DNA from 2 places in the Carnobacterium alterfunditum DSM 5972 genome. Region 2 is predicted to be linked to the other one. Evidence: a T-box and tRNA genes for the amino acid it is inferred to sense, from the RefSeq annotation. Region 2 holds a T-box; the other holds one or more tRNA genes.

Region 1 (3,855 bases), 1.3 Mb from region 2:
TCCAAATGTTGCAGCAAGAATAGGATCAGTCACCTTGACCACAGGAGGCAAACTATCATCTTTCATGATCCAATAGATTGCGTCGATCGGTTCATTAAATTTGTCTACACGATTTGAAGTAGCATAACGTGATTTGACTGTTCGTCCATTTCCATTTCGTAAATCTTCAGTCAAAAGAACTTTATCTCCATTCTCATCTAATGTAACGGCAACGTTTTGTACCGTTACAAAATAATCGATTTCAGGATGATCTGAAGGATAGTCTTGTGTTTTATCAAAATAAGACGGTTCCAATGCAATGGAAGAACCATCCGCTAGTGAAATAATAAAGGCATCATCATGTAAAACTTCAACCGCATATTTATTTCCGTGTTTAGCATGAGTCAAAGTCGATTTTCCTGAACCTGATAATCCAAAAAAGGCTGACACATAATTTTTTCCATTAGATAATGTGAATTTCTTTTGTCCACCATGACAAGCAACATATTCCAATCTATGAGCGATCCCCCAAGCCATCGTTAATGTTGCTTTCTTTAATTCTCCAAAATAGTTCATTCCTAAGATTACAGCTGCATTATGCTTCGAATCAAAATAAGCTAATCCCATAGGATAATCTGGATGATGCCATTCAGGATCTTGATAGATAAGAATATCACCTTCGTTTATGGCTCTAGATCGAACATATAATTCATTGTATACTTCATTACAGATTTGAAAATTCAATAACCAAGAATACATATTGTTTTCTTGACCAACTGGTACGGTCAAATGAGCCTTTACCATGAATGCAGGATCTAATCCGACATAAGCCGATCCCTTATACCGCATTTTTTTTTCACCTTGATAAATAGCTTCACGAATAATTGGAGCTAGTTTAGCATCTTCTTCAGGGTTTTCTCCCAAAATACGTTTTGCTGCAGCTGTTCTCCCAACTACAGCTCCACCATTTTCAACTAATACACTTGCCCCATAAGGTAAGCCTAGTTTTTCCGGATGCTTGACCAATAAGTCTGTTACAACAGTATGCATTGAATCCTTAGCTAATAAGTAAGCTTCTTCGATCGTTTTTAATTCTTTAATATTATTTCCGTACATTGCTGTTTCAACTACTGAGCGTAAAGATGAAAATAATGGGTTACTTTTTCTAATCTCTGATTTGGAAAAAGTTGATTTGGTTGACATTATATCTCCTCCTATTTCTAAAAAAACATATAAAAAAACGCTTTCATTTATAATCTTTTTTAAAACATTGACACTTTTATCATACCAGATTAAATAAAAAAAAGCCCTAAAAACGAAATCGTTCTTAGGACTTTTAGTATACCGGCGGCCGGAATCGAACCGGCACGCCCTTGCGGGCACAGGATTTTGAGTCCAGCGCGTCTACCAGTTCCGCCACGCCGGCATATGGACTTCTTTTTTTCATCTTTTCAAAAATAAGGCGGTAACCGGATTTGAACCGGTGATGAAGGTTTTGCAGACCTCTGCCTTACCACTTGGCTATACCGCCATCTTTTTTAGTTGAATGAGTATTCAATTAAACTGGGCTAGCTGGATTCGAACCAACGCATGAGGGAGTCAAAGTCCCTTGCCTTACCGCTTGGCTATAGCCCATAAATAAAAAAGGCGACTGATGGGGTTCGAACCCACGCATGCCGGAACCACAATCCGGTGTGTTAACCACTTCACCACAATCGCCATGGTAATTATTTGTTTCCTGTCTTTCTTTAAAAATGGCAGGGGTAGTAGGAATTGAACCCACACTGATGGTGTTGGAGACCATAGTTCTACCTTTAAACTATACCCCTATCTTAAAATAGGTCTTTCTTACAAAAAACAATGGAGGGGGACAGATTCGAACTGTCGAACCCGAAGGAGCGGATTTACAGTCCGCCGCGTTTAGCCACTTCGCTACCCCTCCATAAATGGTGGCCTGGGACAGAATCGAACTGCCGACACCTTGAGCTTCAATCAAGTGCTCTACCAACTGAGCTACCAGGCCATTATAGAAATGGTTTTTAGTTTATTTAGTATACCAACGGTCTCGACGGGAATCGAACCCGCGATCTTCTGCGTGACAGGCAGACATGTTAACCCCTACACCACGAGACCTTGTTAAACTAATGGAGGTTGACGGGCTCGAACCGCCGACCCTCTGCTTGTAAGGCAGATGCTCTCCCAACTGAGCTAAACCTCCAGATAAAAGCGTACTTCTTTTCCTAATCTCAGTAACGTCGTTACTGATGACCCGTACGGGAATCGAACCCGTGATACCGCCGTGAAAGGGCGGTGTCTTAACCGCTTGACCAACGGGTCAGTGTTTTAAACGGAGAGTAAGGGATTCGAACCCTTGAGACAGCGTTCACCGCCTACATGATTTCCAATCATGCTCCTTCGGCCACTCGGACAACTCTCCAGATGGGGTTCACCAAACGAATCTCGTTTATAGTTACATAGATCGACTATGGTACTCCACAAGTAGGGCTCGAACCTACGACATCATGATTAACAGTCATGCGCTCTACCAGCTGAGCTATTGCGGAATAATTAAATTTGCGTGGCAACGTCCTACTCTCACAAAGGGAAACCCTTCACTACCATCGGCGCTAAGAAGCTTAACTTCTGTGTTCGGCATGGGAACAGGTGTGACCTTCTTGCCATCATCACCACACAATTTCAATCAAGAGAACATTATTCTCTCAAAACTGGATAAGTTAAAAATCGTTTTCGTTCATTGACCGTCTATCACCGTTTAAATCTTTGGTTAAGTCCTCGACCGATTAGTATTGGTCCGCTCCATATATCGCTATACTTCCACTTCCAACCTATCAACCTGATCATCTCTCAGGGGTCTTACTCACTTACGTGATGGGAAATCTCATCTTGAGGGGGGCTTCACGCTTAGATGCTTTCAGCGTTTATCCCGTCCACACATAGCTACCCAGCAATGCCCTTGGCAGAACAACTGGTACACCAGAGGTGTGTCCATCCCGGTCCTCTCGTACTAAGGACAGCTCCTCTCAAATTTCCTACGCCCGCGACGGATAGGGACCGAACTGTCTCACGACGTTCTGAACCCAGCTCGCGTACCGCTTTAATGGGCGAACAGCCCAACCCTTGGGACCGACTACAGCCCCAGGATGCGATGAGCCGACATCGAGGTGCCAAACCTCCCCGTCGATGTGGACTCTTGGGGGAGATAAGCCTGTTATCCCCAGGGTAGCTTTTATCCGTTGAGCGATGGCCCTTCCATACGGAACCACCGGATCACTAAGCCCGACTTTCGTCCCTGCTCGACTTGTAGGTCTCGCAGTCAAGCTCCCTTATGCCTTTACACTCTGCGAATGATTTCCAACCATTCTGAGGGAACCTTTGGGCGCCTCCGTTACACTTTAGGAGGCGACCGCCCCAGTCAAACTGCCCGTCAGACACTGTCTCCCAGCCCGATAAGGGCTGTGGGTTAGAGTGGTCATACAGCAAGGGTAGTATCCCACCAACGCCTCCACCAAGACTGGCGTCCTGGCTTCATTGGCTCCTACCTATCCTGTACAAGCTGTACAAACACTCAATATCAAACTGCAGTAAAGCTCCATGGGGTCTTTCCGTCCTGTCGCGGGTAACCTGCATCTTCACAGGTACTATAATTTCACCGAGTCTCTCGTTGAGACAGTGCCCAGATCGTTACGCCTTTCGTGCGGGTCGGAACTTACCCGACAAGGAATTTCGCTACCTTAGGACCGTTATAGTTACGGCCGCCGTTTACTGGGGCTTCAATTCTGAGCTTCGCCCTAAAGCTAACCCATCCTCTTAACCTTCCAGCACCGGGCAGGCGTCAGCCCCTATACGTCATCTTAC
Region 2 (3,855 bases):
CTACAGCTTCATGACGTATTTGGTCAGAAAGCGATAAATAGCCCACAATTTCATTGCCCTTCGCAACAAAAATAGTCGTATTTCCTTCGGCTATTTTATTAAAGTAATGCTTCTCATCGCGGTACCCTTCGAAAGCACCCGGCTTTCCTACTTTGATATCGCCTTTTCTAACACCAGAACCCGCTACTTCCTCAACGGGTTCTGAAAAGTCGACCCCTCCAAAATCTACGTTTTCAAACGATTTAACAATTGCATTTGCTATTGGGTGATTAGATTGTTGTTCCATATAAACCACTTCACTAATAATATCCTCCGGCACTTCATGATCTAGAACTTGAAAGTCACCAAAAGTTAGCGTACCTGTTTTATCGCTGTACAAAATATCCATCGTATTCAAAGCTTCCATGGCTGCACCACCTTTTACCAGTACGCCATTTTTTGCTCCATTACTGATAGCACTGAGTGTTGCTGGTGTAGCAGAGGCGACCAAAGCACAAGGACTAGCAACAGTTAATAAAACCATCCCCCGGTAAAAGGCTTCTTGGAAAGTAAGGTCGTTGAAATAGTATAGCGTCATTATGAAGAGCGGTACAGCAATTAGAACGGCTATTACGTATCTTGACTCGATCCGGTCAATGAATTTCGAAATTTTTGACGGCCTATTTTGTGCTTCTTCTACCATCCGAATAATATTCGAAAAGACCGTTTGATCACTTGTTTTATTCACTTTAAGATGGAACGAGTTGCCTTCATTGAAGGTTCCTGAAAAAACTTCATCCCCTTCTTCCTTTTCAGCAGGCAAAGATTCACCGGTTAGGGCCGCTTCATTGATTTGTGTTTTTCGGTCAGCATATCCATCAATGGGTATTTGAGCTCCTTTTGAAACGACCACAATATCCCCAACTTGTAAGACCTCTGTAGCTACTTCAACAACTTCCCCATTCTCTTTTAATACTTGGGCTACGGACGGGACATGGGCCATTAATTCGGAAATAGCACTATTTGATTTATTGGTAGCATAAGCTTCTAGGGCTTCTGATCCGGCAAAAATCAATAATAAGACCGCTCCTTCTGACTCATAATTGATCACACAAGCTCCCAATGCCGCTAAAATCATCAGTAGATCAACATTGGGCGAGTGAGAGTAGATCGTTTCCACTATGGCTTTTTTTGCGGCAAAGAAACCTAAAAATAAAATGGCAAAGTAAAATGAAAATTGGCTATACAGGCCTCCAAAAGGATCCAATATAAATCCGATGATCGTAAAGAAAATACCTATGATCAAAAATTGTCCTACCCGTGTCTTGACTAAAAAGTTTACCATTTTCATCTTTCCTTTCTAAAAAACAATTTTTCTAACCTGCTATTGAAAGTATCTATTATTTTAAGTGTGGGTAAATTAGTTAAATAAATGATATGAAAGTTCTTCTACAGTGACGGATGTGCTTGTAAATTTATAGTACCGTTTGAGACCTTTATTTTTCAACCTTTTAACCTTCAGATAACATTGCTCCTTTAAAAAATAATAGTTTAGTCCACCAATACCATTTATTAAATAACCTGTTGAAACCATGCCTCCTTTATATAAAAGTACAAAAAAAAGGCACACTTGTAGGACAATGTTACTGTCCCACAGGTGTGCCTTTTTGCACTACTCTGCTACCACGCATCTGGTGGTCCGGCTGCATAAACCTCAAAGGTTTACCGCCTGTTCAGATTTAAATGCCTTTTCGGTTCTAAATAAGAAGTCCGAAAAGAAAATTAAATTAGCTTTATACTAGTTATACTATCATTTTTCAAAAAAAATATCAACAGCCCGATACTTCTTTATAAAGAAAAAGTCTAGAAAACAGGGAAATTCAAAAACAAGATTGACAAGTTGTCTTGGCTTCATCTATACTAAAATCAATATCAAAACAACTTACAATGAAAGAGCATAGTAGCATTTGGTCCCTGTTTAATAGAAAGCCTATGAATGATGGAAATGGGCACAAACCAACTTGTGAAATACACTCTGGAGTAACTTGATTAACCTCAAGCGGATTACCCCGTTAACAGTAAATGAGTGGCGGCTATGTTTTGCTTTGAAAACAGACTGCAATTTGGGTGGTAACACGGAAAATTTCGTCCCGATAAAAAAGAGATAAATCTTTTTTATCGGGCTTTTTTATGCACAAAATAGGTATATAAGGAGCTGGAAAAATGAACATTATTGATGAACTAGAATGGCGCGATGCCATTAATCAACAAACAGATGAAGAAGGATTGAAAAAATTGATCAACCAAAAAAAAGTAGGCTTATACTGTGGGGTTGATCCGACTGGTGATAGCATGCATATTGGTCATTTGATTCCTTTCATGATCTTGAAAAGATTTCAATTAGCTGGTCACCGTCCGGTCATCGTTATTGGTGGTGCTACTGGTTCAATCGGCGATCCAAGTGGAAAATCAGAAGAACGTGTTCTACAGACCAGCGAACAAGTTCAATATAATGTCAATAAATTAACTTACCAAATGGAAAAACTATTTGATGCAGGTAAAAATGAAGAATCTATTCGTATGGTAAACAATTTGGATTGGACAAAAGAAATCTCTTTACTCGATTTCTTACGCAATATCGGGAAAAGTTTTAATGTCAACACGATGTTGTCTAAAGACATCGTCGCTAGTCGTTTGGAAACCGGTATTTCATTTACTGAATTTACTTATCAAATTTTGCAATCAATTGATTTCTTACACTTATACCAACATGAAGATGTTCAATTACAAATTGGCGGTGCAGACCAATGGGGAAATATTACGGCTGGTTTAGAATACATCCGTAAACAAGAAGGTCCTGAGGCTGAAGCCTATGGGTTGACCATTCCATTAATGTTAAAAGCTGACGGAACTAAGTTTGGAAAAACTGCTGGTGGTGCTATTTGGTTAGATCCAGAAAAAACCACTCCTTATGAATTTTACCAATTTTGGTTAAATCAGGATGACCGTGATGTGGTGAAATACTTGAAATACTTTACTTTCTTAACAAAAGAAGAAATTGAAGCTTTAGGTGAAAAAATAGCAGCTGAGCCACATAAACGCGAAGCTCAAAAAACATTGGCTCGTGAAATGACGTTGTTTGTTCATGGAGAACAAGCTTTGATGGACGCTGAAAAGATCACTGCGGCTCTTTTTTCTGGTAATGTAAAAGAGTTAACAGCTGATCAAATTGAAGAAGGTTTCAAGAATATGCCTACTTTTGAAGCTCCAAAAGAAGAATGGAATATTGTTGAATGGTTAGTTGATGTAGTTGGTATCGAACCTTCTAGACGTCAAGCTCGTGAAGATATCAAAAACGGGGCTTTATCAATGAACGGTGAAAAGGTTACCGATGTTGAAGCCATCGTTAAACCTGAAAACTCTTTTGATGAACGCTTTATCCTCATTCGCAAAGGAAAGAAAAAATATTTCTTAATCAAATTAGTTTAAAAAAAAGTATCTCGTCTATTGTAAAATGGACCCTATAGAATGGACACCAAAAAAAGGTGCTCTCTATAGGGTCTATTTTTGTATACTGATATAAAGAAGAATAGGTTAATACTTGCACTTCGTGCAGAAAGGAGCGGATAAATGTCAAAATTAACATTTACACCAGAACAAATTCAAATTTTAAAAGCAAACCCATACGTTAAAAATGTATCGGAGAAAAGTATTACTTATTCCGATGAGTTTAAACGCTACTTTGTTTCAGAATCATTGGGTTCAAAAACGGCTAAGCAACTATTTATTGAAGCTGGATTTGATCCGGAAATGATTGGTAAAAGTAGGATAAGATCATTCGCTGGTAAATGGCGAAAAAGATACCGTGATAATGGT

The links. A T-box is a leader RNA that pairs with one kind of tRNA and senses whether it is charged. The one in region 2 lies ahead of tyrS (tyrosine--tRNA ligase), so its partner is inferred to be a tRNA-Tyr.
Region 1: it has a tRNA-Tyr gene. The T-box ahead of tyrS (tyrosine--tRNA ligase) is inferred to sense a tRNA for this amino acid. The anticodon was not compared.

The regions. Positions count from the first base shown of each region.
Region 1 is NZ_JQLG01000004.1:2,460,752-2,464,606, forward strand. It holds gene BR50_RS11980 (phosphoenolpyruvate carboxykinase (ATP)) at 1-1,182, opposite strand, end outside; tRNA gene BR50_RS11985 (tRNA-Leu) at 1,322-1,405, opposite strand; tRNA gene BR50_RS11990 (tRNA-Cys) at 1,440-1,510, opposite strand; tRNA gene BR50_RS11995 (tRNA-Gln) at 1,543-1,614, opposite strand; tRNA gene BR50_RS12000 (tRNA-His) at 1,626-1,698, opposite strand; tRNA gene BR50_RS12005 (tRNA-Trp) at 1,735-1,808, opposite strand; tRNA gene BR50_RS12010 (tRNA-Tyr) at 1,841-1,921, opposite strand; tRNA gene BR50_RS12015 (tRNA-Phe) at 1,927-2,002, opposite strand; tRNA gene BR50_RS12020 (tRNA-Asp) at 2,040-2,112, opposite strand; tRNA gene BR50_RS12025 (tRNA-Val) at 2,125-2,197, opposite strand; tRNA gene BR50_RS12030 (tRNA-Glu) at 2,245-2,316, opposite strand; tRNA gene BR50_RS12035 (tRNA-Ser) at 2,328-2,416, opposite strand; tRNA gene BR50_RS12040 (tRNA-Asn) at 2,471-2,543, opposite strand; rRNA gene rrf (5S ribosomal RNA) at 2,556-2,671, opposite strand; rRNA gene BR50_RS12050 (23S ribosomal RNA) at 2,761-3,855, opposite strand, start outside.
Region 2 is NZ_JQLG01000004.1:1,201,412-1,205,266, reverse strand. It holds gene BR50_RS06155 (heavy metal translocating P-type ATPase) at 1-1,324, opposite strand, end outside; NiCo riboswitch at 1,624-1,726, opposite strand; T-box leader at 1,918-2,135, shown strand; gene tyrS (tyrosine--tRNA ligase) at 2,203-3,468, shown strand; gene BR50_RS06145 (IS3 family transposase) at 3,610-3,855, shown strand, end outside.